2 regions of the Terribacillus sp. FSL K6-0262 genome follow, and region 2 is predicted to be linked to the other one. Evidence: a T-box and tRNA genes for the amino acid it is inferred to sense, from the RefSeq annotation. Region 2 holds a T-box; the other holds one or more tRNA genes.
The links. A T-box is a leader RNA that pairs with one kind of tRNA and senses whether it is charged. The one in region 2 lies ahead of MHI54_RS15085 (valine--tRNA ligase), so its partner is inferred to be a tRNA-Val.
Positions count from the first base shown of each region.

Region 1: it has a tRNA-Val gene. The T-box ahead of MHI54_RS15085 (valine--tRNA ligase) is inferred to sense a tRNA for this amino acid. The anticodon was not compared.

Region 1 is NZ_CP150277.1:1,563,121-1,577,865, forward strand. Features, by position in the region: gene radA (DNA repair protein RadA) at 1-1,034, opposite strand, end outside; gene clpC (ATP-dependent protease ATP-binding subunit ClpC) at 1,174-3,603, opposite strand; gene MHI54_RS08185 (protein arginine kinase) at 3,624-4,691, opposite strand; gene MHI54_RS08190 (UvrB/UvrC motif-containing protein) at 4,691-5,227, opposite strand; gene MHI54_RS08195 (CtsR family transcriptional regulator) at 5,248-5,709, opposite strand; gene MHI54_RS08200 (MgtC/SapB family protein) at 5,838-6,533, opposite strand; rRNA gene rrf (5S ribosomal RNA) at 6,685-6,797, opposite strand; rRNA gene MHI54_RS08210 (23S ribosomal RNA) at 7,057-9,981, opposite strand; rRNA gene MHI54_RS08215 (16S ribosomal RNA) at 10,283-11,844, opposite strand; tRNA gene MHI54_RS08220 (tRNA-Ala) at 11,939-12,014, opposite strand; tRNA gene MHI54_RS08225 (tRNA-Pro) at 12,030-12,106, opposite strand; tRNA gene MHI54_RS08230 (tRNA-Arg) at 12,110-12,186, opposite strand; tRNA gene MHI54_RS08235 (tRNA-Leu) at 12,197-12,281, opposite strand; tRNA gene MHI54_RS08240 (tRNA-Gly) at 12,309-12,383, opposite strand; tRNA gene MHI54_RS08245 (tRNA-Leu) at 12,396-12,481, opposite strand; tRNA gene MHI54_RS08250 (tRNA-Lys) at 12,515-12,590, opposite strand; tRNA gene MHI54_RS08255 (tRNA-Thr) at 12,596-12,671, opposite strand; tRNA gene MHI54_RS08260 (tRNA-Val) at 12,676-12,751, opposite strand; rRNA gene rrf (5S ribosomal RNA) at 12,765-12,877, opposite strand; rRNA gene MHI54_RS08270 (23S ribosomal RNA) at 13,123-14,745, opposite strand, start outside.
Region 2 is NZ_CP150277.1:2,944,382-2,959,126, forward strand. Features, by position in the region: gene hemA (glutamyl-tRNA reductase) at 1-1,193, shown strand, start outside; gene ccsA (cytochrome c biogenesis protein CcsA) at 1,210-2,034, shown strand; gene hemC (hydroxymethylbilane synthase) at 2,062-2,994, shown strand; gene MHI54_RS15055 (uroporphyrinogen-III synthase) at 2,991-3,776, shown strand; gene hemB (porphobilinogen synthase) at 3,773-4,756, shown strand; gene hemL (glutamate-1-semialdehyde 2,1-aminomutase) at 4,773-6,065, shown strand; gene MHI54_RS15070 (LysM peptidoglycan-binding domain-containing protein) at 6,195-7,916, shown strand; gene MHI54_RS15075 (hypothetical protein) at 7,943-8,956, shown strand; gene MHI54_RS15080 (hypothetical protein) at 8,957-9,145, opposite strand; T-box leader at 9,268-9,505, shown strand; gene MHI54_RS15085 (valine--tRNA ligase) at 9,557-12,211, shown strand; gene MHI54_RS15090 (GNAT family protein) at 12,275-12,817, shown strand; gene MHI54_RS15095 (putative quinol monooxygenase) at 13,089-13,385, opposite strand; gene MHI54_RS15100 (GNAT family N-acetyltransferase) at 13,512-13,778, opposite strand; gene MHI54_RS15105 (hypothetical protein) at 13,673-13,921, opposite strand; gene MHI54_RS15110 (MBL fold metallo-hydrolase) at 14,343-14,745, opposite strand, start outside.

The DNA.
Region 1 (14,745 bases), 1.4 Mb from region 2:
CCGACCCGCTTCTCCAGCACCGCCATCAGCAGCGGTACCCGGTTATGATCTGTACCGGTAGCCATACGCCGCGGATTCCCGAAGCTAGTAGGGGAGATGAGTGCCTGAATCTCGACCAGGACCGGCCGTGTTCCTTCCATCGATGCCACGACTGTCGATCCTGCTGCGCCTTGTGACCTTTCTTCCAGGAAGATTTCGGACGGATTCGTCACTTCCCTCAATCCTTCTTCCTTCATCTCGAAGATACCCATTTCATTTGTACTTCCAAACCTGTTCTTCACACTCCGCAGTATCCGGAATGTATGATGACGTTCCCCTTCAAAATAAAGTACGGCATCCACCATATGCTCCAGCAGCCTCGGACCGGCAATTGCGCCTTCTTTCGTCACATGACCGACGAGGAAAATCGGAATGCCATTCGTTTTGGCAACCCGCATCAGCTCACTTGTACATTCCCTCACCTGCGAAACACTTCCAGGCGCGCTGGTGACTTCTTCCCGATAAACGGTCTGGATGGAGTCGACAACAACGAATGCCGGCTTCACATCCTCTATATGCCGCGTGATGTCCTGCAGATTGGTCTCCGATAAAACATAGAGCTGATCAGCTTTTACACCAAGACGATCGGCCCTCAGTTTCGTCTGCCGTGCCGATTCCTCTCCTGAGATATACAAAACAGGTAATTCCTTTTCGGCCAGCTGTGCACTGACTTGCAATAGCAAGGTGGATTTACCGATACCAGGGTCGCCGCCGATAAGCACAAGCGATCCTGCAACGATGCCGCCGCCAAGCACCCTATTGAATTCAGGGAGATTCGTCGTCACCCGCGGCTCCTTTTCGGAGTGGATGGCCGTAATCGATTGCGGCTTTGCAGCTGTCGTCGTATTTGAATGACGGAAGGCACCGCTGCCAGCCGGTGAAACCACTTCCTCCGTGAAGGTATTCCAATTATTGCAGCTCGGGCATTTGCCCATCCATTTCGCAGATTCATATCCGCATTCCTGACAAACATACTTTGTCTTTCTCTTTGCCAAACTTATCAAATCCTTCTTCATCATTTTATACGATAATTACGGCATAAAAGTTACAGAAATATATCAAATAAAATCATTATTATAGAAAATATTACACAAATAAATAGCAAAAAGGGAGGCGTAAACACCTCCCTATTCATTATTTGCCCGTAACGATATACTTACCATCTTTATCAACATCTATATTCACTTGTTGACCTTTGCGGATATTCTCGCGCAGAAGCTCTTCCGATAATAAATCTTCGATATTCTTCTGGATTGCACGGCGCAGCGGACGCGCACCATATTCCGGATCGAAGCCTTCATCGGCAATCTTCTCAATCACAGCATCTGTCAGCGTAAACTCGATATCCTGCTGTGCAAGACGCTTCTTAAGCTGATCTGCCATCAATGTAACGATATCCTTCATGTGTTTCTTCTCCAGAGGATGGAACACAATCGTTTCATCGATACGGTTCAAGAACTCAGGACGGAATGCTTTCTTCAGTTCCTCTGTCACTTTCGCCTTCATATCCTTGAAGTTCTGATCTTCGCTATCCAATGTGAAACCTAGTGATTTGCTCCGTTTCAGCTCACTTGCTCCGACGTTGGAAGTCATGATCAGGATCGTATTGCGGAAATCGACCAGACGACCTTTGGAATCGGTCAGGCGTCCGTCCTCCAACACTTGAAGCAAGATGTTGAAGACCTCTGGATGTGCTTTTTCCACCTCATCAAGCAAGACGACGGAATATGGCTTGCGACGAACTTTCTCCGTGAGCTGTCCGCCCTCTTCATATCCTACATATCCTGGAGGAGAGCCGACTAGGCGTGCTGTGGAATGGCGCTCCATGTATTCGGACATATCGATACGGATCATCGCATCTTCGTCACCGAACATGGAATCAGCCAATGCACGTGCCAGTTCCGTTTTTCCGACTCCTGTCGGTCCAAGGAAGATGAAGGAACCAATCGGACGTTTTGGATCCTTGAGACCTGCACGCGCCCGGCGAATTGCTTTGGAGATTGCGACAACCGCTTCTTCTTGACCGATGACGCGGTCATGCAATGTCTGCTCCATATTGAGCAAGCGTTCGGATTCATCCTTTGTCAGCTTGGCAACCGGCACTCCAGTCCAGATGGAAACAACGGAAGCGATGTCTTCCACAGTGACTTCACTGCTTTCCTGACCTTGTTTCTCTTTCCACTGGTCCTTCGTCTGATCCAGCTGATCACGCAGGCGCTGCTCTGTATCACGCAAGGAAGCCGCTTTTTCGAATTCCTGGCTTTGTACGGCTGCATCTTTCTCTTTGCGAACTTCCTCCAGCTTCTGCTCGAGCTCTTTCAAGTTTGGCGGAGCAGTGTAAGAGCGAAGACGTACTTTGGAAGCCGCCTCATCAATCAAGTCGATCGCTTTATCCGGAAGGAAACGATCCGTAATGTAACGATCGGAGAATTCCGCTGCTGCACGAATCGCATCGTCGGTGATGGTTACACGGTGATGGGCTTCATAGCGATCACGCAAGCCAGTGAGGATCTGAATCGATTCCTCCACGGATGGTTCATCGACTTGTATCGGCTGGAAGCGGCGTTCCAATGCTGCATCTTTCTCGATATACTTGCGGTACTCATCCAAAGTGGTAGCACCGATGCACTGCAGCTCCCCGCGTGCCAAGGATGGTTTCAGGATATTGGAAGCGTCGATTGCCCCTTCCGCTCCGCCCGCACCGATAAGTGTATGCAGTTCATCAATGAAGAGGATGATATTCCCTGCTTGGCGGATCTCCTCCATCACTTTTTTCAAACGATCCTCGAATTCCCCGCGGTATTTCGTACCCGCCACGACTGTACCCATATCAAGCGTCATGACACGTTTATCCCGCAGGATCTCCGGAATTTCATTATTGATGATCTGCTGCGCCAGACCTTCAGCAACTGCCGTTTTACCTACACCCGGCTCCCCGATCAAGACAGGATTATTTTTCGTACGGCGGCTAAGGACTTGAATGACACGCTCGATCTCTTTTTCACGGCCGATGACCGGATCGATATTGCCTTCTTTGGCAATGGCCGTAAGATCGCGCGCCAAGGAGTCAAGCGTCGGCGTATTTGCCCTGGCAGACTGACTGCCGCGCTGTTTCCCTGCAGAGGACTCATTACTGCCAAGAAGCTGAAGCACTTGCTGACGCGCTTTGTTCAAGCTGACACCGAGATTATTCAGCACACGTGCCGCAACACCTTCTCCTTCGCGAATCAATCCGAGAAGGATATGCTCAGTACCCACGTAAGAATGACCAAGCTTTCTCGCTTCGTCCAAGGAAAGCTCGATCACTTTCTTCGCGCGCGGTGTGTAATAAGGTGTACCAGTGATTTTCTGGCCGCGCCCGATCAGCTGCTCGACCTCTTCCTGAATGCGTTCTGTTTCCAATCCCAGTGTCGTCAGAGCTTTGGCAGCGATTCCTTCGCCTTCGCTCACCAGGCCCAATAGAATGTGTTCTGTTCCAATATTATTATGTCCAAGCCGCACTGCCTCTTCTTGGGCAAGTGCAAGGACCTTTTGCGCTCTTTCCGTGAAGCGTCCAAACATCATAGGAATTCCTCCTCGATCAGTCAGTTATTTTCCAAATGCATCCGCTCCCTGATAAGGGAGGCACGTAATACATCTCGTTCTCTGCCAGATAGGCTCCTTCTCGCATAATGCTGAAGGAAGCCCGGCTGTATCAATACCATTAATTCATTAAGTATAGATTGAGGCATATCTTCTATATACCCAAGATCGATGCCTAACCTAACATCGGATAAACAGGTTGCAGCTTCCTTGGATTCAATGATACGGCTGTACCGCAACGTACCATAAGAACGGAAGATCCGATCCTCCAGCTGGATGCTCAGCTCCTCTGTCAGCGTATGCCGAGCTTGCCTTTCCTGCTCGATCAACTGGCTGACTACGCTTTCCAGATCCTCGACAATATCCTGTTCGGATTTTCCCAGGGTGATCTGGTTGGATATCTGATAGATATTGCCCTGAGCCTCACTGCCTTCTCCGTAAATGCCGCGAACGACAAGTCCGAGCTGGTTGATTGCCGGTGTCAGCCGGTTCATCTGATGCGTCATGGTCAAAGCAGGCAGATGCATCATCACAGAAGCCCGGAGCCCCGTCCCTACATTCGTCGGACAGGTAGTCAGATAACCCCTTTCCTCATCGAAAGCATATGTTATCTTCTGTTCAAGCCAATCATCCACTTCAAATGCCTCCTGCAGTGCCTTTTGCAGCTGGAAGCCTGGCAAATAAAGCTGGATCCGCAGGTGATCCTCCTCATTTACCATGATAGAGACTTGTTCGCTTTCGCTTAGCAAAACTCCTGCTTCCTCTGCGTGTTCTGCCAAATGAGGGCTGATCAAATGTTTCTCGACAAATACTTTTTTCTCGATCGGTGATAAATCGGCAATCCGGATGAATTGCATCTTTCCGCGATCCTGGAATGCGGCATCCTGATAGCTGTCTTGGAAGAAATTAAGTACATCGTCCAAATCCTCTGCCTTGGCAATTAAGGGGAAAGTTCGATTCTCAAAGTTCCTGGCTAACCGAATACGGCTGCTCATGACTATATCGCAATCCGGTCCATTTTCTTTCATCCACGGGCTGATTGCATCACTCATGAAATTCTCAAGTGACATTAGCTCTCACCCTCTTCCCGGCCATCCTGCTCCAAAGAACGTATCTTATCGCGGAGCTCCGCTGCTTTTTCAAATTCCTCCGCTTGAATATATTGCTGCATGGATTCCCGATATGCAGCGATTTTTCGTTTCTTTTCGATACCGCTGCCCATCCTCTTTGGTATCTTGCCTTCGTGTTTGGTATTGCCGCTGTGTACCCGACGGAAGATAGGGTTCAGATTATCCTCGAATGTTTCATAACAGGATGCACAACCGAATTTCCCCAAGCGGGTAAACTCATGATATGTGAGTCCGCACTTCGGACAAGCAAGTGCTGCCGGTGCTTGAGAGAAGTGTTTATGTCCTTGGACAGTCGATGGATTCATATGGAATAGACCAGATAATAAGTTATGCAGGGAATACCCTTCTTGGCCGTAGGAGACATATCCGTTTTCCTTGGCGCATTGCTCGCATACATGCATTTCCGTCTTCTGCCCATTGACGACATTCGTCAAATGTAATGTAGCTGGCCTTATATGACATTCTTGACATTCCATCTTGATGCCTCCTTATCTGACTAGTACTTGATAGCAGTCAGCATTGAAACCAGGATACGTGACCTGACCTCATCGCGAAGCGGAAGAGGGAAGGCTAGTGTATCTCGGCTGGTTGCCCTAAGCATGATTTTCGCTTCCCGTTCTGTCAGGATATTCTCTTCTGCCAGGCGTTCGATCACGTTATTGGCAGTCTGCTGTGAAACTCGCGGCTGCACCATTTCGATCACGTCGTCTATCAAACTTGCTTCCGTATGATGCTTTACCCGAATTATACGAATATAACCGCCGCCGCCACGCTTGCTTTCAACCAGATATCCCTTTTCGACGGTGAATCTCGTTTTGATGACGTAGTTGATTTGGGAGGGCACGCACTGAAAACGATTGGCTACTTCGCTTCGCTTTATCTCCACTTCCTGCGTATCCGTTGACTGAAGGATCTGCTTAAGATATGCCTCGATTATGTCAGATATATTATTACTCACACAAGTTTCCTCCCTTCTTTTGACTTTGACTATCTTTGACTATATTATATACATTTTGCAGGAGGAATGCAAAGCACTTCTTCTTTAGCATAGCCCCCAAAAACAGAAAAAAACCCTTAAAAAGGGTTTTAACTTTTCACCGTACTGACCGATTTGATATTGGTTAGATCAGTCAGTTCCTCGAAGAGCTCCATTTCATTTATAGCCTGACGTGTTTCCAACTCAACATGCAGCATCCTGCTATCATGGTGATACTTTTTCATTTTCATGTTTGTCAATGCCAGATGATGGCGCTCGAGTATTTCCATGATGGGAGCCACACTATCTTCCCTGCCCAGTTCAATATCGAGAAGGTATGCTTTCTGCTTTTTACTGGACAAAAACAGTTTCTCGAAATTATTCAGGAATATGAGGATGGATAGAATGATGATGGTTGTGAATACAGCCTCCATATACATTCCTGCCCCTATCACAAGACCGAGGCCTGCTACGGTCCAGACAGATGCGGCTGTCGTGAGACCCCGGACAGTAGTTCCATTGACCAGGATCGTCCCCGCTCCCAGGAACCCGATCCCGCTGATGACATAAGAAGGTATACGTGCAGGATCGAATTGCACATAGTCATGCTCTTCGCTGAATTCCGTAAAGCCATATAAAGATAAAATCATCATAAGACAAGATCCCACGCCTACAAGGATGTGAGTCCTTAAACCAGCGTGATGATTACCCATCCCACGCTCCATCCCGATAGCACCTGAAAGGAATATCGCAATTATTATTTTAATCATTACCGTTAAAAATTGATCGTTATAGTATTGCTCCATCCATGCTTCCCTTCTTTCTCTTAGCAGTATATGAATATTCTCGTCTCAATATGAAGTGAAATATTTACATTCCCTAATCGACAGAAGTATAAAGCAAAACATAAAAAATCTCCTGATAAGTTATGATTAACTTATCAGGAGATTTCATCTTGCCTGGCAGCGTCCTACTCTCGCAGGGCGAACCCAACTACCATCGGCGCTGAAGAGCTTAACTGCTGTGTTCGGCATGGGAACAGGTGTGACCTCTTCGCTATTACCACCAGACAATGCAAGAATTCATATGGAATGAACCCTCAAAACTAGATAAGAAACATCCTTGCTGTACATCTCATGCGTGCCAAGCACCGGAGTGCTTGGTCTTTGGCGTTGACTTACTAAGGGATCTGGCGCTGCGGCTAGATCCAGCTCCAAAGGCCAGAAACTATGGCCTAAGCGATAAATCCCTTCGTGAAGAAGTACACTCCACTACGGGCTTTCTCGCTTATTCCTACGTTTCTAAACGGCCTTTTCCGCTTTTCGTTTTTTAGTTAAGTCCTCGATCGATTAGTATTCGTCAGCTGCACGTGTCACCACGCTTCCACCTCGAACCTATCTACCTCATCGTCTCTGAGGGATCTTACTCATTTAAAATGATGGGAAGTCTCATCTTGAGGGGGGCTTCATGCTTAGATGCTTTCAGCACTTATCCCTTCCGCACGTAGCTACCCAGCTGTGCTCCTGGCGGAACAACTGGTGCACCAGCGGTGCGTCCATCCCGGTCCTCTCGTACTAAGGACAGCTCCTCTCAAACTTCCAACGCCCACGACGGATAGGGACCGAACTGTCTCACGACGTTCTGAACCCAGCTCGCGTACCGCTTTAATGGGCGAACAGCCCAACCCTTGGGACCGACTACAGCCCCAGGATGCGATGAGCCGACATCGAGGTGCCAAACCTCCCCGTCGATGTGGACTCTTGGGGGAGATAAGCCTGTTATCCCCGGGGTAGCTTTTATCCGTTGAGCGACGGCCCTTCCATACGGCACCGCCGGATCACTAAGCCCGACTTTCGTCCCTGCTCGACTTGTAGGTCTCGCAGTCAAGCTCCCTTCTGCCTTTGCACGCTACGAATGATTTCCAACCATTCTGAGGGAACCTTTGGGCGCCTCCGTTACTCTTTGGGAGGCGACCGCCCCAGTCAAACTGCCCACCTGACACTGTCTCCGAACCGGATGACGGTTCTGGGTTAGAATGTCAATACAGCCAGGGTGGTATCCCACGGATGCCTCCGCCGAAGCTGGCGCTCCGGTTTCCAAGGCTCCCACCTATCCTGTACAAGCTGTACCAACATTCCATATCAGGCTACAGTAAAGCTCCACGGGGTCTTTCCGTCCTGTCGCGGGTAATGCGCATCTTCACGCATAGTATAATTTCACCGGGTCTCTCGTTGAGACAGTGCCCAAGTCGTTGCACCTTTCGTGCGGGTCGGAACTTACCCGACAAGGAATTTCGCTACCTTAGGACCGTTATAGTTACGGCCGCCGTTTACTGGGGCTTCGGTTCACAGCTTCGGGACGAAGTCCCTAACCATTCCCCTTAACCTTCCAGCACCGGGCAGGTGTCAGCCCCTATACTTCGCCTTACGGCTTTGCAGAGACCTGTGTTTTTGCTAAACAGTCGCTTGGGCCTTTTCACTGCGGCTTCTCCTAAAAAGAAGCACCCCTTCTCCCGAAGTTACGGGGTCATTTTGCCGAGTTCCTTAACGAGAGTTCTCCCGATCATCTTCGGTTACTCACCGTGCCTACCTGTGTCGGTTTGCGGTACGGGCACCTATTTCCTCACTAGAGGCTTTTCTTGGCAGTGTGAAATCAGGAACTTCGGTACTAAATTTCCCTCCCCATAACCGCCTGGAATCATGTTGAGTGGATTTGCCTGCTCAACTTCCTCACGGCTTGGACGCGCATGACCAGCAGCGCGCTTTCCCTATCCTCCTACGTCCCCCCATCGTTCAAGCGGATTTAGGTGGTACAGGAATATCAACCTGTTATCCATCGCCTACGCCTTTCGGCCTCGGCTTAGGCCCCGACTAACCCTGAGCGGACGAGCCTTCCTCAGGAAACCTTGGGCTTTCGATGAAAGAGATTCTCACTCTTTTTTCGCTACTCATACCGGCATTCTCACTTCTAAGCGCTCCAGCCGTCCTCACGATCGACCTTCACAGCCCTTAGAACGCTCTCCTACCACTGACATCGTAGATGTCAATCCGCAGCTTCGGTGGTGTGTTTAGCCCCGGTATATTTTCGGCGCAGCGTCACTCGACCAGTGAGCTATTACGCACTCTTTCAATGATGGCTGCTTCTAAGCCAACATCCTGGTTGTCTAAGCAACGCCACATCCTTTTCCACTTAACACACACTTTGGGACCTTAGCTGGCGGTCTGGGCTGTTTCCCTTTCGACCATGAACCTTATCACCCATGGTCTGACTCCCAAAGTAGATTGATTGGCATTCGGAGTTTGACTGAATTCGGTAACCCGATGAGGGCCCCTAGTCCAATCAGTGCTCTACCTCCAACCATCATCCTTTGAGGCTAGCCCTAAAGCTATTTCGGAGAGAACCAGCTATCTCCGTGTTCGATTGGCATTTCACCCCTACCCACACCTCATCCCCGCACTTTTCAACGTGCGTGGGTTCGGGCCTCCAGTCAGTGTTACCTGACCTTCACCCTGGACATGGGTAGATCACACGGTTTCGGGTCTACGACCACCTACTATGTCGCCCTATTCAGACTCGCTTTCGCTGCGGCTCCGTCTTTTCAACTTAACCTTGCAGGGGATCGTAACTCGCCGGTCCATTCTACAAAAGGTACGCCGTCACCCATTAACGGGCTTCGACTACTTGTAGGCACACGGTTTCAGGTTCTATTTCACTCCCCTTCCGGGGTGCTTTTCACCTTTCCCTCACGGTACTGGTTCACTATCGGTCACTAGGGAGTATTTAGCCTTGGGAGATGGTCCTCCCGGATTCCGACGGAATTTCACGTGTTCCGCCGTACTCAGGATACACTCCGGAGGAAACCACATTTCAAGTACAGGGCTCTTACCTTCTATGGCGGGCCATTCCAAGCCGCTTCGTCTACATGGTTTCTTTGTAACTCCAAAGGAGTGTCCTACAACCCCAGAAGGCAAGCCTTCTGGTTTGGGCTGATTCCGTTTCGCTCGCCGCTACTTGGGAAATCGCATTTGCTTTCTCTTCCTCCGGGTAATGAGATGTTTCAGTTCCCCGGGTCTGCCTCGCATCACCTATGTATTCAGTAATGCGTACTATCCAATAACGGATAGCGGGTTCCCCCATTCGGAAATCTCCGGATCAAAGCTTACTTACAGCTCCCCGAAGCATATCGGTGTTAGTCCCGTCCTTCATCGGCTCCTAGTGCCAAGGCATCCACCGTGCGCCCTTCTTCACTTAACTAATAACGCATGATGCATTAAATCGCGACAATATATATTGTCTTGCTTTAAAGTTTGATGTTCTGGCATGTTGTTTCTTATCTAGTTTTCAAGGTTCACAAGAGAGATTGATCTCTCAAAACTGAACAAACAACCCAATTACGTGTCTACTACGAAGTAGTAGTTCCAATGTCCAGGTTCAGCTCCTAAAAGCTAGCGTATAGTTCATCTCGTTTCCTGACTCCAAAACCCGGAGTCTGTAACCGATCTGATCTATCCGTACGCTTTTGAACAGTCGCTTCACCTTTTCCAATTATCCTTAGAAAGGAGGTGATCCAGCCGCACCTTCCGATACGGCTACCTTGTTACGACTTCACCCCAATCATTGATCCCACCTTCGGCGGCTGGCTCCAAAAGGTTACCTCACCGACTTCGGGTGTTACCAACTCTCGTGGTGTGACGGGCGGTGTGTACAAGGCCCGGGAACGTATTCACCGCGGCATGCTGATCCGCGATTACTAGCGATTCCGGCTTCATGCAGGCGAGTTGCAGCCTGCAATCCGAACTGAGAATGGTTTTATGGGATTTGCTTAGCCTCGCGGCTTCGCTGCCCTTTGTACCATCCATTGTAGCACGTGTGTAGCCCAGGTCATAAGGGGCATGATGATTTGACGTCATCCCCACCTTCCTCCGGTTTGTCACCGGCAGTCACTCTAGAGTGCCCAACTGAATGCTGGCAACTAGAATCAAGGGTTGCGCTCGTTGCGGGACTTAACCCAACATCTCACGACACGAGCTGACGACAACCATGCACCACCTGTCACGCTGTCCCCGAAGGGAACGCCTTGTCTCCAAGGTTGTCAGCGGATGTCAAGACCTGGTAAGGTTCTTCGCGTTGCTTCGAATTAAACCACATGCTCCACCGCTTGTGCGGGCCCCCGTCAATTCTTTTGAGTTTCAGCCTTGCGGCCGTACTCCCCAGGCGGAGTGCTTAATGCGTTAACTTCAGCACTAAGGGGCGGAAACCCCCTAACACCTAGCACTCATCGTTTACGGCGTGGACTACCAGGGTATCTAATCCTGTTTGCTCCCCACGCTTTCGCGCCTCAGCGTCAGTTACAGACCAGAGAGTCGCCTTCGCCACTGGTGTTCCTCCACATATCTACGCATTTCACCGCTACACGTGGAATTCCACTCTCCTCTTCTGCACTCAAGTTCCCCAGTTTCCAATGACCCTCCACAGTTAAGCTGTGGGCTTTCACATCAGACTTAAGAAACCGCCTACGCGCCCTTTACGCCCAATAATTCCGGACAACGCTTGCCCCCTACGTATTACCGCGGCTGCTGGCACGTAGTTAGCCGGGGCTTTCTGGTCAGGTACCGTCAAGGTACAAGCAGTTACTCTTGTACTTGTTCTTCCCTGACAACAGAGCTTTACGACCCGAAGGCCTTCATCGCTCACGCGGCGTTGCTCCGTCAGACTTTCGTCCATTGCGGAAGATTCCCTACTGCTGCCTCCCGTAGGAGTCTGGGCCGTGTCTCAGTCCCAGTGTGGCCGATCACCCTCTCAGGTCGGCTATGCATCGTCGCCTTGGTGGGCCGTTACCCCGCCAACTAGCTAATGCACCGCGGGCCCATCTGTAAGTGACAGCCGAAACCGTCTTTCCATTTCCGATCAGGAGAAAGGAAATACTATCCGGTATTAGCCCCGGTTTCCCGGAGTTATCCCAGTCTTACAGGCAGGTTGCCCACGTGTTACTCACCCGTCCGCCGCTCATTCCACCAGAATCACCCCGAAGGGGTCATCTGGTTTCCTGCGCTCGACTTGCATGTATTAGGCACGCCGCCAGCGTTCGTCCTGAGCCAAGATCAAACTCTCCATGAAAGTGTTGATGCATTGCTCGTCAGAGCTGACGTTGATCTTACGATCATGTCGTTTAGTTCGTAATTGGTTGTTTTGTTCAGTTTTCAAAGATCAATGGTGGAGCCTAGCGGGATCGAACCGCTGACCTCCTGCGTGCAAAGCAGGCGCTCTCCCAGCTGAGCTAAGGCCCCATTGTATATTGAAAGTGGTCGGGAAGACAGGATTTGAACCTGCGACCCCTTGGTCCCAAACCAAGTGCTCTACCAAGCTGAGCTACTTCCCGTAATGGCGCGCCCGAGAGGAGTCGAACCCCTAACCTTTTGATCCGTAGTCAAACGCTCTATCCAATTGAGCTACGGGCGCATATTTAAAGTGCCGAGGGCCGGACTCGAACCGGCACGGAGGTACCCTCCGCAGGATTTTAAGTCCTGTGCGTCTGCCAATTCCGCCACCCCGGCAAGCTGAATTAGTTAATTTAGTAGTTATGGAGCGGAAGACGGGATTCGAACCCGCGACCCCCACCTTGGCAAGGTGATGTTCTACCACTGAACTACTTCCGCGTTTAATCTAAATGGTGCGGGTGAAGGGACTTGAACCCCCACGTCATAAAGACACTAGATCCTAAGTCTAGCGCGTCTGCCAATTCCGCCACACCCGCATAGATTAAATACGCACAGTATTAAAATTGAAATGGTGAGCCATGAAGGACTCGAACCTTCGACCCTCTGATTAAAAGTCAGATGCTCTACCAACTGAGCTAATGGCTCTAAAATGGTGCCGGCCAGAGGACTTGAACCCCCAACCTACTGATTACAAGTCAGTTGCTCTACCAATTGAGCTAGACCGGCTAAATGGTGGAGGATGACGGGCTCGAACCGCCGACCCTCTGCTTGTAAGGCAGATGCTCTCCCAGCTGAGCTAATCCTCCGGATTATGTATCTGCCTGGCAGCGTCCTACTCTCGCAGGGCGAACCCAACTACCATCGGCGCTGAAGAGCTTAACTGCTGTGTTCGGCATGGGAACAGGTGTGACCTCTTCGCTATTACCACCAGATCAGATAATCAATGTTTGTCCTTTTCTTAAGGACAAGATATATTGTAGCATTTTCTCAAAGAAAAAGCAACACTTTTTTTGAAGTAAACCTTCAAAACTAGATAAGAAACATTCATGCTGTACATCTCATGCGTGCCAAGCACTGGAGTGCTTGGTCTTTGGCGTTGACTTACTAAGGGATCTGGCGCTGCGGCTAGATCCAGCTCTAAAGGCCAGAAACTATGGCCTTTGGAGCTTTTCGTTTTTTAGTTAAGTCCTCGATCGATTAGTATTCGTCAGCTGCACGTGTCACCACGCTTCCACCTCGAACCTATCTACCTCATCGTCTCTGAGGGATCTTACTCATTTAAAATGATGGGAAGTCTCATCTTGAGGGGGGCTTCATGCTTAGATGCTTTCAGCACTTATCCCTTCCGCACGTAGCTACCCAGCTGTGCTCCTGGCGGAACAACTGGTGCACCAGCGGTGCGTCCATCCCGGTCCTCTCGTACTAAGGACAGCTCCTCTCAAACTTCCAACGCCCACGACGGATAGGGACCGAACTGTCTCACGACGTTCTGAACCCAGCTCGCGTACCGCTTTAATGGGCGAACAGCCCAACCCTTGGGACCGACTACAGCCCCAGGATGCGATGAGCCGACATCGAGGTGCCAAACCTCCCCGTCGATGTGGACTCTTGGGGGAGATAAGCCTGTTATCCCCGGGGTAGCTTTTATCCGTTGAGCGACGGCCCTTCCATACGGCACCGCCGGATCACTAAGCCCGACTTTCGTCCCTGCTCGACTTGTAGGTCTCGCAGTCAAGCTCCCTTCTGCCTTTGCACGCTACGAATGATTTCCAACCATTCTGAGGGAACCTTTGGGCGCCTCCGTTACTCTTTGGGAGGCGACCGCCCCAGTCAAACTGCCCACCTGACACTGTCTCCGAACCGGATGACGGTTCTGGGTTAGAATGTCAATACAGCCAGGGTGGTATCCCACGGATGCCTCCGCCGAAGCTGGCGCTCCGGTTTCCAAGGCTCCCACCTATCCTGTACAAGCTGTACCAACATTCCATATCAGGCTACAGTAAAGCTCCACGGGGTCTTTCCGTCCTGTCGCGGGTAATGCGCATCTTCACGCATAGTATAATTTCACCGGGTCTCTCGTTGAGACAGTGCCCAAGTCGTTGCACCTTTCGTGCGGGTCGGAACTTACCCGACAAGGAATTTCGCTACCTTAGGACCGTTATAGTTACGGCCGCCGTTTACTGGGGCTTCGGTTCACAGCTTCGGGACGAAGTCCCTAACCATTCCCCTTAACCTTCCAGCACCGGGCAGGTGTCAGCCCCTATACTTCGCCTTACGGCTTTGCAGAGACCTGTGTTTTTGCTAAACAGTCGCTTGGGCCTTTTCACTGCGGCTTCTCCTAAAAAGAAGCACCCCTTCTCCCGAAGTTACGGGGTCATTTTGCCGAGTTCCTTAACGAGAGTTCTCCCGATCATCTTCGGTTACTCACCGTGCCTACCTGTGTCGGTTTGCGGTACGGGCACCTATTTCCTCACTAGAGGCTTTTCTTGGCAGTGTGAAATCAGGAACTTCGGTACTAAATTTCCCTCCCCATAACCGCCTGGAATCATGTTGAGTGGATTTGCCTGCTCAACTTCCTCACGGCTTGGACGCGCATGACCAGCAGCGCGCTTTCCCTATCCTCCTACGTCCCCCCATCGTTCAAGCGGATTTAGGTGGTACAGGAATATCAACCTGTTATCCATCGCCTACGCCTTTCGGCCTCGGCTTAGGCCCCGACTAACCCTGAGCGGACGAGCCTTCCTCAGGAAACCTTGGGCTTTCGATGAAAGAGATTCTCACTCTTTTTTCGCTACTCATA
Region 2 (14,745 bases):
TTTATGCAGTGGTCGATCAAATGCATACTGGCCGCTATTATATAAAGAATTTCTTGTCCGAATGGTTCGGAATCGATAAAGACGAGATTGCATCTTATCTTACATTTCATGAGGATGAAAGAGCCATGGAGCATCTATTCCGTGTAGCAAGCGGATTGGATTCCATGGTTGTAGGGGAAACACAGATTCTTGGACAGCTGAAACGCTCGTTCCAAAAAGCGCAGGAGCTTCATACATCCGGAACGATTTATAATGAGCTGTTCAAGCAAGCTGTGACATTGGCTAAACGTGCGCATACAGAAACGGGAATCGGGGAAAATGCCGTTTCTGTAAGTTACGCAGCGGTGGAATTATCCAAGAAGATATTCGGGGATATTTCTTCCAAACGCATCGTCATCGTAGGCGCTGGTAAAATGGGGGAACTTGCAGCAAGAAATCTGCACGGTTCAGGCGTCAAAGATGTTACGGTGGTCAATCGCACGAAAGAAAAAGCTGAACAGCTGGCCGCTTTGTTCAATGGTACAGCAGCCGGATGGGATGAATTGGATACAGCTTTGCAAAATGCGGATATCGTCATCAGCTCCACAGGGGCTCCAGGATATGTGCTGGATAAGCAAATGCTGCAGCCGGTGCTGAAAGAACGGAAAGGTCAGCCTTTGTTCTTGGTCGATATTGCGGTACCGCGTGATATCAATCCGGATGTGGATGAATTGGACAGCACGTTCCTATATGACATCGATGATCTGCAGGATGTAGTCGATGCGAATTTGGCTGCCCGTCAGGAAGCAGTGGAGAAAATCGAAATCATGATCGAAGGCGGCATCGTCGATTTCAAAGTATGGCTGCAGACATTGGGTGTCGTGCCAGTCATCTCCGAGCTTCGCCGTAAAGCAGCCGCGATTCAAGCTGAAACGATGAAAAGCCTGGAACGCAAGCTGCCAGATCTTAGCGAACGTGATGTACGGGTGCTGAACAAGCATACGAAAAGTATCATCAATCAGCTGCTCAAACAGCCGATCATGCAGGCAAAAGAGCTTGCCGGCCGTGAAAACAGCGAAGAGCTCATCCGTCAATTCGCGGAGATTTTCGGAATCGACAAGACGGTCCTGGATAAACAAAATAATATTGTCAAACTGGAGCGCTCTGAATCCAAAGAGCTTCCGTCTGTACCAAGTGCTTCCACAACCAGATAAAAAGAAGGGCTTATAGATGCAGGTACCAGCTTATCTTTATGAAATCATTTTATTACTATATGCAGCCAGCATTTTTAGCTATTTCATCGATTTTATACAAAAGAATCGGAAGGCGAATGTTTTCGCCTTCCGTTTGCTTACATTGGTTTGGTTCTTCCAGAGCCTTTTTTTATTGCAGGAAATGATTGCGCATGCTGGACTGCCGGTCAAGGATGTCTATGAAGGGTTATACTTCTATGCTTGGGTCCTTGTATCGCTTTCTCTATTCATCAATCGCATCTACAAAGTCGATTTTCTCACCTTCTTCCTGAATGTGGTCGGCTTTTTTATGATGCTGTTATATATCGCAAGCTCAGCTTATGAGCGGGAATGGACGCAGACGATTCCATTCATGGATGAAGTGCTGATAGCACATGTGACACTGGCTATCGTGGCTTATGGATTCTTTACACTTTCCTTCGTCTTTTCTGGTATGTATTTGCTGCAATTCCAGCTGCTGAAGCGGAAAAAAGGGTATAGATGGTGGACGAGGCTTGGCGACTTGGGCAAGCTAGAGACATATACATTCATCTCCATTACGATCGGTACGCCTTTGCTGCTGCTATCCATCGTCATGGGGATCGTGTGGGCTTATACGACTGCGGCTGCCTTCTATTGGATTGATTGGAAGACAATCGGTTCGCTGACGGTATTGGCGGTATATGCAATCTATCTGTTCCTGCGTCTGGGAAGAGGGGTGAGAGGCAAAAGCTTGGCGTTCTACGCAATTGCTGCTTTCCTCATCTTGATCATCAATTTCTTCTTATTCAGCACGTACTCATCATTTCATTTCAATGGGTAAATCCCTAGTTTCTTAGGAGGTAGAGCAATGCGTAAAATTATCGTTGGTTCAAGAAAAAGCAATCTGGCGCTTACACAGACAAAATGGGTTATCGAGCAGCTGAAACGGGCTGGAGCGCCATATGATTTCGAAATCAAGAAAATAGAGACCAAGGGGGACAAAATCCTGGACGTCACCCTTTCAAAAGTTGGCGGAAAAGGGTTGTTCGTCAAGGAAATCGAGCAAGCTATGTATGACGAAGAAATCGATATGGCCGTACATAGTATGAAGGATATGCCATCAGAGCTTCCTGCTGGCTTGACGATTGCAAGTGTGCCGGTCAGGGAGGACTATCGGGATGCTTTGATCTCAAAAAATGGCATCCCGTTGAAGGAACTTCCCGAAGGAGCCGTTGTCGGGACGAGCAGTCTGCGCCGTGCAGCGCAGATACTCGCTGTCCGTCCTGATATCGAGATCAAACCGATTCGCGGAAATATCGACACCCGTCTGAAGAAACTGGAAAATGAAGATTTCGATGCGATCGTATTGGCTGCCGCTGGTTTGAAGCGTATGGGATGGGGCGATGATATCGTCACTGAATTCCTCGAAACAGATCTCTGCCTGCCAGCGATCGGACAAGGCGCTTTGGCAATCGAATGCCGCGATACCGACACGGAATTGGTGGAGCTTTTGACAAAGATCAATGATTCCTATACACAGCAGACAGTCGCTGCTGAACGGACATTCCTATATTTGATGAACGGCAGCTGCCAGGTACCGATTGCTGGCGTTGCCCATATGGAAGATGATGATGTCGTGCTGACGGCATTGATTGCTTCCGCTGACGGCAAACAAGTATTCAAGGAAGAAGTCCGCGGTGCTGATCCGCAGGAAGTCGGTAAACTTGCCGCGGAAAGAATGCAGCAGCAAGGTGCGCAAGAAATTGTCAATGAAGCGATCCGGGAGTCGGAATCCCAATGAGCCGGCTGCCGGCCGTGAAGGTGCTCGTAACGCGCCCGAAACAGCAGGCATTCCGCTTGGCAGAAAAGCTGGTTCAGGCAGGAGCTGAACCGATCATGGTTCCGCTCTTGAATTTTCAATCAAGATTTGATGATAAAAATGAGAAGCTCTGTCAGGAAGGCGAAAGATTCGATTGGCTTTTTTTCTCCAGTAAAAACGGAGTGGAGCATTTCCATGCATTGCTGCGCACCTATTCCAGCTTTGAGAAGTGGGGTCATTGCCGGATTGCAGCAGTCGGACAGAAGACAGCGGAAGCGATAACGAGACTTTTCGGCAGGGAAGTTGATTTGGTGCCGGATGCGTACACAGCGGATGCCCTGGCTGCTGCGTTTTCCGAAGCGCATGACCCTGCCAGCCGGATCCTGCTGATCCAGGGGAATTTATCACGTCCGGCATTGGCAAATGGATTGAAACAAAATGGCTTTGTATTTGAGAAAATGGTTGTCTATGATACGGTAGAGGAGAAAAGCAATCAAGAAATGCTTCTCGATGTCCTGAAACGGGAACAGCCGGAAGTGTTGACGTTTACGAGTCCATCGTCCATCGAGGTCTTCCTTGCTTTCATCGATGACGCTGAAATGGAACGGAACCAGCTTGATAAACTTTGTCTCGTCATCGGACCGACAACCGAGGAAGCTGCCAAGCGGCATGGTTTCCGTAATATCCTGCTGCCTGCTCAGTATACGGCAGAAGCAATGATTGATAGGTTAGTACATTTTTATGAACAAAGGACAGGTGAATGACAATGGCAGAATTCAAACGCCACCGCCGTTTGCGTACTTCAGCAAATATGCGGGCATTAGTAAGAGAAACAGAAGTGACAGTGGATGACTTGATTTATCCGGTTTTCGTTGTCGAGGGAGAAAATGTGCGCAATGAAGTTTCTTCCATGCCGGGTGTATTCCAGCTGTCTTTGGACAATTTGTCAGCTGAAATGAAGGAAGTAAGCGATTTGGGTATCAAATCCGTATTGTTCTTCGGTATTCCTGCTGAGAAGGATGAAGTCGGATCAGGTGCTTTCCATGATCACGGTATCGTACAGCGGGCAATCAGTCAGACAAAAGAGGAATTCCCTGAGCTTCTATTGATCGCAGATACTTGCCTCTGCGAATATACATCCCACGGTCATTGCGGTATCGTGCATGACGGAATAATCGATAATGATGAATCACTGGGCTATTTGGTAGACACTGCAGTGAGCCAGGCGAAAGCGGGAGCGGATATCATCGCCCCTTCCAATATGATGGACGGCTATGTGCAAGCAATCCGCAAAGGACTGGATGAAGCCGGTTTTACCAATATTCCGATTATGGCTTATTCTGTCAAATACGCGTCTGCCTTCTATGGTCCATTCCGCGAAGCGGCGGATGGCGCGCCGCAGTTCGGTGACCGCAAAACGTATCAGATGGATCCTTCCAACAGAAGGGAAGCCCTCCGCGAAGCGACATCCGATATCGAAGAGGATGCCGACTTCCTTATCGTGAAGCCAGCGCTTGCTTACTTGGATATCATCCGTGATGTCCGGAATCAATTCAACGCACCGATCGTTGCTTACAACGTCAGCGGGGAATACAGCATGGTGAAGGCTGCTGCTTTGAACGGCTGGATCGATGAGAAAGCGATCGTCATGGAGAAAATGATCGGCATGAAACGTGCCGGTGCGGATTTAATCATGACTTACTTTGCCAAAGACGTGGCAAGATGGCTGAAGGAAGATAATTGACTAGGGAGGAATTCTGATGAAAAGCTTTGAAAAATCGATAGCAGCATTCGAAGAAGCGAAGCAGCATATGCCCGGCGGGGTTAACTCCCCTGTCCGTGCGTTCCGATCCGTAGGGATGGATCCGATTTTCATGGATAGCGGAAAAGGCTCCAAAATCACGGATATCGATGGCAATACGTACATCGACTATGTGTTGAGCTGGGGACCCCTTATCCTGGGACATGCCGATGATCGGGTCGTGGAAGGTCTGAAAAAGATCACCGAAAAAGGGACGAGCTTCGGAGCGCCGACTGTGATTGAAAACAAGATGGCGGCATTGGTGAAAGAGCGTATCCCATCCATGGATATCGTCCGCATGGTGAACTCCGGAACGGAGGCGACCATGAGTGCGCTTCGTCTGGCGCGAGGCTATACCGGCCGCGATAAAATCCTGAAATTCGTCGGCAGCTATCACGGCCATGGGGACTCCCTTTTGATCAAGGCTGGTTCCGGGGTTGCAACACTTGGATTGCCGGATAGCCCTGGGGTACCGGAAACAATTGCACGTAATACGATCACGGTTCCGTATAATGACCTGGAAAGCGTGAAATATGCATTTGAACAGTTCGGTGATGATATAGCGGCTGTCATTGCAGAGCCGGTGTGCGGTAATATGGGCGTTGTTCCTCCTCAGCCAGGATTCCTTGAAGGACTCCGCGACATTACCAAACAGCATGGCACACTGCTGATTTTTGATGAAGTAATGACAGGATTCCGTGTCGGTTATCATTCTGCGCAAGGCCATTTCGGCGTGGAGCCCGATTTGACTTGCCTTGGCAAGATCATCGGCGGCGGACTTCCTGTCGGTGCTTATGGCGGCCGCAAGGAGATCATGGAACGTGTTGCTCCAGCAGGTGATATTTATCAAGCTGGTACGCTTTCTGGAAATCCGCTTGCGATGACAGCCGGCTATGAGACTCTGACAGCAATGGATAAGGCGGCATATGAACGTATCAATGCCCATGCCGACCGCCTTGCAGAAGGCTACAAAGCAGCTGCGGAGGAATTCGGTATCCCATTGCAAGTGAACCGCGCCGGTTCCATGGTTGGCGTCTTCTTTACGGATACGCCTGTCATTAACTTCGAGACGGCCCAAACATCCAATCTGGATCATTTCTCCATGTATTATCGGGAAATGATCGAAGCAGGCATCTTCCTGCCTCCTTCCCAATTCGAGGGACTATTCCTGTCGGCTGCCCATACGGATGAGGATATTGAAACGACAATCGAAGCAGCAAGACAAGCATTCAAAAAAATTGCAGCATCCTGACTGATGAGTCCAAGCTAACGCTTGGGCTTTTTTTCATGGGGACAAGAGGATTTTCCTTACATATGTGACTTGGCGTCCGCATAGGTTTTAATGATTAGGAACGCTTAAATCTTGGAAGGAGGATTCCACTTGTCTACGAATGAGACAACACCATTTATGTTTGATATACAAGAATCGCTCAGTTTCCGTGCCGACGCACAGCTGCAGGATTTGATCGGAATCGCATTGGAGCCGGATATCAGTATCCAGGAGTTTGAGCAAGAAATTTCTGTCCGAGGTGTGATCGAACTTACCGGGGAATACCATCCTGTTCAGGATGTCGTCGAAGGTACTGCCGTAGCAGTAAGTCCGGGGACGAGGGAGTTGGAGAAAGTCGAGAAGCTGGAGGGAGGGACAAATACATTTTATCATCGATTCCCTGTCGAGATTTCTGTTCCGAAATATCGGATCAAGCAGCTGAAAGATGTGTATGTAGCAATTGACAATTTTGATTATGATATTCCCGGCAGCAATGTGCTTGAATTGCAGGCAACTGTGGCAATCTACGGCGTACAGGAAGAGAGAAGGCAAGTAAGACCGGATTTGCCGGAACAGCCATTTTACCCGGATGCGGCCTTCCAGCAAGCAGAACCAGCACAATCCTATACAGAGGAGATTGCGGACCGGATCGAAGCGGAATCCCAAGAAGATCATCAAAGCAATCAGCAAGGCTATCAATTTTTCAAAGAGGAACAGGAGCAGGCGGAATCATTTGCAGATCCGGGTGATGCTCAACAAACCGGAGCTTATCAGTTCTCTCAAGAGGAATATGCAAAATCCGAAGAGATAGAAGCAGATTCGGAGGAAGCAGCTGAGGAAAATCGTGACAATGAGGCGTTGAAGGAGCAAGCTTATCAGTTTGTGCCTGAATATACAGAGCCGGCAGAAGACGAAGCTGCTGGTGAAGCACGGGAAGAGCAAGCGAACGAAGGAAATCAGATGATGGAAACAGATTATCAGTTGTCCGAGGAATATACTGAAGCAGAAGAAGGACTGGTTTATAAAGAAGGGCAGGACGAACAGGAGGAAGTCCCAGCCTCACCTAGAGTGAATATTCAATCGGAGAAGGCATCTGCTGATGCGGGTTATGAAGCAGAGGAGCTGCAGGACGAGACGCTTGACCCTGAGGCGGAATGGAATCAAGAGGAATTGTTTGTACTTCCTGATGAATTGGAGGATGCCTATCAAGCGGCCGACTTCCGTCAAGCGAACGATGAAGATGTCCAATACCTGGATCGGGAGCTGCCGCATGAAGAGCCGGCTGTCTCCCCTGACTTCACTTTCACCTATCAGGCAAAGCAAGCAGACGAAGCGCCGCGGGAGTCTGAGCAGGTCGATTTTGAGACTCCGCCGCTTTTGACACCTGAAGAGGATGATAGATGGAAATATAAAGAGACGAAGACATTCAGTGAATTCTTCGGCAGTAAGTCGGCGGAACCGACAGAGGTGCCGCAGGCTGATTTGACCACTGATGAAATGGATGAGGAAGACGCATATGAAGAGCAGGCACTCCCAGTGAACCAGGAGCTTCAGCCCGAGGATCTCGAAGTGTCGGAAGTGGCAGAGGAAGCAGAAGAGGCAGCGGAACGGAAGGACAGCGGCAATTTCCTAGTCAATATGTTCGGGACCAGGGAAGAGACATTTACAAAGGTCCGTGTCTGTATCGTCCAGGAGCGGGATACATTGGAAAAGATTGCGACGCGATATGATGTGCCGGTGAGCTCGATTGCCAGCTCCAATAATTTGGAGGAGGAGACAGTATCGGAGGGCCAGCTGCTGGTCATACCGCAGCGGCGGCAGAAGAAGAACTGATCAATATAATGAACGGGGTGTGCTAGATGGAAAATATCGACCGAATACTAGCTGCCTATGGCATCACGCCAGCCTCGGTTCACACCATTACCAGTCGCCTGTCTAAAGTGCAAACGCACCAGGCGGCTTTTGCTTTAAAAAGGTCATCCCTCCATCCGGAGCGGCTCGACCGCTGGCTGATGGTCGTCCAAGGCAAGCATAATTTCTACCGTGAAGGAGTTCCGCCGGTCTATCAGACATTGCAGGAGAACTTCTATGTAGTGGATGAAGGGGAAGTGTATTATTTGATGCCATGGCTTGAACGGCATCGTACAGATGAACCGGATCATCCTTATGAAATGCTGTTCTCCACACTCGGAAAAATCCATGCCTCCTCCAGCAAACGCTATCCAATCGATTATGAGGCTTATGCTTTGGCCATCCGAAAGCAAAAAGAAAAGCTCCAGCAGGACAGGGAGGAGCTTTTGGGCTTGGTGGAGCGGTTTGAATCCCAAACGTATATGGGCGTCGTGCCGCTGCTTGTCTGCACCCATTATAAGGATTTGGAGCATGTGTCCGCCATGCTGGATAAATGGTATGACCATTATGATGCGGATCTGAAGGAAGACCCCGAGATGGAGCACAGTGTGCTGCACGGTAATTTACGCCCTTCCCATGTGCAGGAGGGCAGTACGCTGCACTTACTTAATTGGGAAAAAACCAAGCTTGGCAATCCCAGCTTGGATCTTGCGGCCTATTATAAAGAAGAATGGCGTTTTGCCGACAGCAATGTGACGAGTCCGCCTTATTATCTGCACTCATATGAGGAATATCGGCAAATGAAGAAAAATGAAGAGAGCCTGCTCATGCTGCATCTGCTGCACCCGGGACGGTATTTGAAGCAAATCAGGCAGTATGTAAATGCACCGCAAAAGGCGAATACTCCTGCTGTCGTACAGGAATTGACCCAGACACATAGGCAGCTGACACAGGCCCTCCAAGTGCAATCCTATTTCCAGGATTTACGGAATCAGGAAAACCAAGAAGATGAAGAAGCTTGATCAGAATGATTTAGCCTGGAAGCTGAAGTAAAGAGCGATCAATCCCCCGAGCAATAAAATATCCAATATCGACGGGAACAGCAATGTACGGATGAACTGGAAGATGATCAGCGGGACCATCGCCTTTTCGGTGACATTGATCCAATACCGGAGAAAGCCAGGCATGTTGTTGCGGTTGATTTTACTCATTTTCATCCCTCCTGTAGAAAGTATATGAATGGGAAAAGCTAGGCGTTTACCCTTTTTTGAAAAAAATATGCGACTGCATTGACTTTTTTACGGTAAAGTGGATACAATAAGCTATACATGATATAAATGCTTTGACAGGGAAGAGTATAGTGTAAGGATCCATACTAGAGAGGGAAGCAATTGGTGGAAGTTTCCCGGAAACCTGCAGTAGAATGTCGCCCTGTATGCAGCGACCCTGAACACGGATGTCAGTAGGGGAAGCCGGTGAAGAGCCGTTATCTCCCTCGAGTGTGCGACACAGCTGTCTTGTGTTGGCAAATGAAGGTGGTACCACGGAAACTGACCCTTTTCGTCCTTTTGGATGAGAAGGGTTTTTATATGTCACCAAAAGCATTGAAGGAGGAACCAGGCATGACAACAGACAAATCACAAGAAACCAACTCCCTGCCGTCCAAATACGATCCTGCCAGCATCGAATCGGGCCGCTATCAGTTCTGGCTCGACGGCAAATATTTCGAGGCCACCGGAGATGAAAGCAAACAGCCATACTCCATCGTGATCCCGCCGCCGAACGTAACCGGAAAACTTCACCTCGGTCACGCTTGGGATACGACATTGCAGGATATCATCACCCGCATGAAGAGGATGCAAGGCTACGATGTGCTTTGGCTCCCGGGTATGGACCATGCCGGCATTGCGACACAGGCGAAAGTGGATGCCAAACTTCGTGAACAAGGCATCAGCCGTTATGATTTAGGGCGTGAAGGCTTCCTGGAGAAGAGCTGGGAATGGAAAGAAGAATATGCGAGCTTCATCCGCAAGCAATGGTCCAAGCTGGGACTTGGCCTTGATTATTCGCGTGAGCGTTTCACACTGGATGAGGGCCTTTCCGAGGCGGTGAAAGAAGTATTCGTCACGCTGTATGAAAAAGGCTTGCTGTACCGCGGCGAATATATCATCAACTGGGATCCAGTCGCCAAAACGGCGCTATCCGATATCGAGGTCATCCACAAAGATGTGCAAGGTCATTTCTACCATATGCGCTATCCTTTGGCAGATGGAACTGGACATATCGAGATTGCGACGACACGTCCGGAAACATTCCTTGGCGATACGGCAGTAGCTGTACACCCGGATGACGAGCGCTACCAGCACTTGATCGGCAAAACCGTCATCCTGCCGGAAGTAAACCGCGAGATCCCGATCGTGGCTGATGAGTATGTAGACATGGAATTCGGTTCCGGTGCGGTGAAAATCACCCCTGCCCATGATCCGAATGACTTTGAGGTAGGCAATCGCCATGATCTTGAGCGTATCCTTGTCATGCATGAGGATGGCACAATGAACGAAAATGCCGGTAAATATAATGGCTTGGATCGTTTCGAGGCGCGCAAGCAAATTGTCAAAGATCTGCAGGAGCAAGGTATCCTGTTCAAAATCGAAGAACATATGCACAGCGTCGGACATTCCGAACGAAGCGGTGCTGTAGTGGAACCATATCTATCCACGCAGTGGTTCGTAAACATGGAACCATTAGCCAAGCAAGCATTGGAATTGCAGGCTGGGGAAGACAAAATCAGCTTCGTGCCAGAGCGATTCGAAAGGACCTACACGTATTGGATGGAAAACATCCGTGACTGGTGTATTTCCCGTCAGCTCTGGTGGGGACATCGTATCCCGGCTTGGTACCATAAAGAAACAGGCGAGGTATACGTAGGCAAGGAAGCGCCGGCAGACATCGAGAACTGGGAACAAGATCAGGATGTACTGGATACATGGTTCTCATCCGCCCTATGGCCGTTCTCGACAATGGATTGGCCAAACACGGACGCAGCCGATTTCAAACGCTACTTCCCGACCGATGTACTTGTGACAGGCTATGATATCATCGCCTTCTGGGTAAGCCGGATGATCTTCCAATCCAAGGAATTCACTGGCAAGCGCCCATTCAAGGATGTATTGATCCATGGCCTTGTGCGGGATGGAGAAGGCCGTAAGATGAGTAAATCCCTTGGGAACGGTGTCGATCCGATGGATGTCATCGAGAAATATGGTGCCGACTCCTTGCGTTACTTCCTATCGACTGGCTCATCACCGGGTCAGGATTTGCGCTTCCAATGGGAAAAAGTTGAATCGACATGGAACTTTGCCAATAAGATATGGAATGCTTCCCGCTTCGCCTTGATGAACATGGAAGGCTTGAAATACGAAGACATCGATCTGTCCAAAGAGAAGAGTCTGGCCGATAAATGGATCCTTACCCGCTTGAACGAAACAATCGAAGCAGTGACATACAATGCCGAGAAGTATGAATTCGGTGAAGCCGGCCGTCATCTGTACAACTTCATCTGGGATGATGTGTGTGACTGGTATATCGAAATGGCGAAGCTGCCGCTTTACGGCGAAGATGAAGACGCGAAGCAGATGACACGTTCTGTCCTGGCCCATGTACTGGATCAGACAATGCGCATGCTGCACCCATTCATGCCATTCATCACAGAGGAAATCTGGCAGCAGCTGCCGCATGAAGGGGAGTCCATCACGATTGCTGCCTGGCCGACAGTCAACAAAGACCTGCATGATGAAAAAGCAGCAGAAGAAATGAAACGGCTTGTGAGCATCATCCGCTCTGTCCGCAACATCCGTGCAGAAGTGGATACACCGATGTCCAAGCAAATCCAGCTGCTCATCCAGGCAGAAGACAGCGAGATCGAAGCGGAGCTCAAAGCGCAGCAGCACTATATCGAACGTTTCTGTAACCCGAGTGAGCTGACGATTGCCACAGAAATCCAGGCACCGGATAAAGCAATGTCGGCAGTTCTCACCGGTGCAGAGCTTTATTTGCCGCTTGAAGGCTTGATCGACATCTCCAAAGAAATCGAGCGTCTTGAAAAAGAACTTGATAAATGGACGAAAGAAGTCGAGCGTGTCGAGAAGAAGCTTGCCAACCAAGGATTCATCAGCAAGGCACCACAAAAAATCGTCGACGAAGAACGTGCCAAGCAAGCAGACTATGAAGACAAACGCGCACGCGTACAGCAGCGCATCAACGAACTGAAAGGCTAAACACACAACAAGACGCACTAGAATTTTGCTAGTGCGTCTTTTTTTATTTAAGGAGAGATAAAAATGCTGCCATTCCAGAAGCTCGAAACCAAACGGATAATATTGGATGAAGTAAAAATGAACGATGCCCCATACGTATTTGCAGCCCTGTCCGACCCCAATGTAACGCAGTACTACGGCATGGAGCCGCTGCAGTCAATCGAAGAAGCAGAGCGAGTCATCTCCTCCTTCCGCTGCGGCCTGCAGGAAGGCCGCGTCATCCGCTGGGGCATGTTCTGCAAGGAAGAAGGACGCTTCCTGGGAACCATCGGCCTGCACCAAGTGAACCGCAGCAACCGGCGAGCCGAAATCGGTTATGAGCTGCATCCGGATCATTGGAAAAAAGGTTTTGCGAGTGAAGCGATGGAGGCTGTACTGGGCTACTGCTTCCATGAATTGGATCTGCTCCGCATCGGGGCGATGGTTTATCCGGAGAATGAAGCCTCTGCCGCACTCCTGGAGAAACACGGCTTCATGAAGGAAGGCTTATTGCACAGTTATTATTATCATGGGGGGAAAGCCCATGATGCAAATGTGTATGCGCTGCTGCGTGAGGGATGGAGGTAAGCAGGAATATAGGAATGGACCCTCTGAGAATTTTTGTAGGCACTCCATCATGCTGAAAAGAATCTTTTAATTGCAGGATTTGTATTGGCTTTGCAGCAAGTGAATGAGCTGCTAATGGCAGCTTCAGGAGATAATTGATTCACGCTCACACCTCCACCTGGAGCATCGAATAGACAAAGAGCATATTCGGAATCCAGGGGATTAAAGGTGTGAAGCGGGAAGAAATAAAAATCCAGATTCTTTACTTGCCTTTGCTTAGATTACTGCTTTATCATCCTTTTAGTCCAGATATATCATGCAGTCTTTTTACTTCGCGTGATGCAAGATACGGCTCGCTTGATTCCCTGTACTTCCGGTAGTGCTCGGTTTCAAGATGTGCTTGAAGTGCCGCTTCATCACTCCACTTTTCAAAGAATACAAAAGTACCATCGTGTTCCTCTGATTCATGTAAAGCGTAAAGTATGCAGCCTGCTTCGGCGCGTGAAGGGCCGACAACGTCCAATAAAACCTCTTTAAGCTCTTTTTGTTTATCTGCTTTCGCTGATAAGGTTGCTAGGATGGTGATCATGATATTACCTCGCTTACTTTGATTTACTATAGGCAATCGGAGAGGAGCCTGCTTCATATTATATACCAGATTGCCTCTTAACCAATACAAAGCGCTTTCCGTTCTTTGCATGATGTAGGGATGATTTTAAATCATTTTCTCCATTATCGGAAACTTTAATCCACCTTTTACAAGGAAACGGCTTGTCTCTTTTAAGCCGAACTTATGATAGAAATATGCTTTATCCTGACGCGCGTTGCACCATACTCTGCTGACACCGATGTTTTGGCATTTCCCTAATATGAATTTCAACAGCATACTGCCGTATCGCTTGCCCTGTTCTTCCGGCAGCGTGGCAAACTTCCTGAATTGGGCTTCATCTTCCTCAATGAATAGAGAGATGACGGAACTAATTTATCATTGATAAAAAGTCCATAATGTTGGCCGGCATCATCATGTTCCAATATGACATAATCAAGATGTTTATCTGGCCACAAAACAAGATGACGTATTTTCCAGGTCATTTCTTTTGGGATTGGTTTGATGATAGGCTTCATTCTTATTATCACCCCTTTGAAGTATAGTAGGGATCTGAGCGGAAAGCATATAACCTTATTATAAATGCATCAAATGAAAAAGGTATATGGTCACATAGGATTTATGGAAACGACAAAGGATATGTAAGCATCCGAAACAAGCAGGGGCGGATGCAATTTCAGATATTTTGCAGTATCTTTTCTGATCCGTCTTTCAATATGGAGTGTCAAAACAGCTTATAGACATTACGGAAGAGCAATGGAATTTTTCAAGTGAAACGAAAACATTATTTAACTGCTGAAAACAATAATGCTGGGGAAGCATCAGCCTTCTGAATATAAAGAAAAGGTAAAAGACCTCTATTGTTAATAGATCGGCTTTTACCTTTAGGATGATCCTTTGGTAAAACTAGTATTTTAGCTTGATGAAGCATGTTTCTGATTAGAAATTGTAGGCCTCTCCATCATTTGGGACTAGCACATTGGCATGGATTCCTTTATCATGAATGAAATCCTTTAGCTCTGCCCTCGATAATCCCCAGTGATTCACAGCTTCCATATGAACAGAGATTATTTTTGCGTTGGGAGCGGCTTTATGAACTTCATAAATATCGTCTTTCCCCATGACAAGGGAACCGCCTTCCAGGAATTGATTGTCTCCACCGTTAACGACGATAACTTCCGGGGCATGTTTATGGATTCCTTCTTTGACACCATCATACCAAACGGTATCTCCTGCTACGTATAATGTCTTTTCGCTTGGATGCTTGAAAACAACGCCGCATACTTGGCCTGCAGCTTCCAAGATTGGGCCTCTTCCATGTTCGCCCTTGGTTTTGATTAAT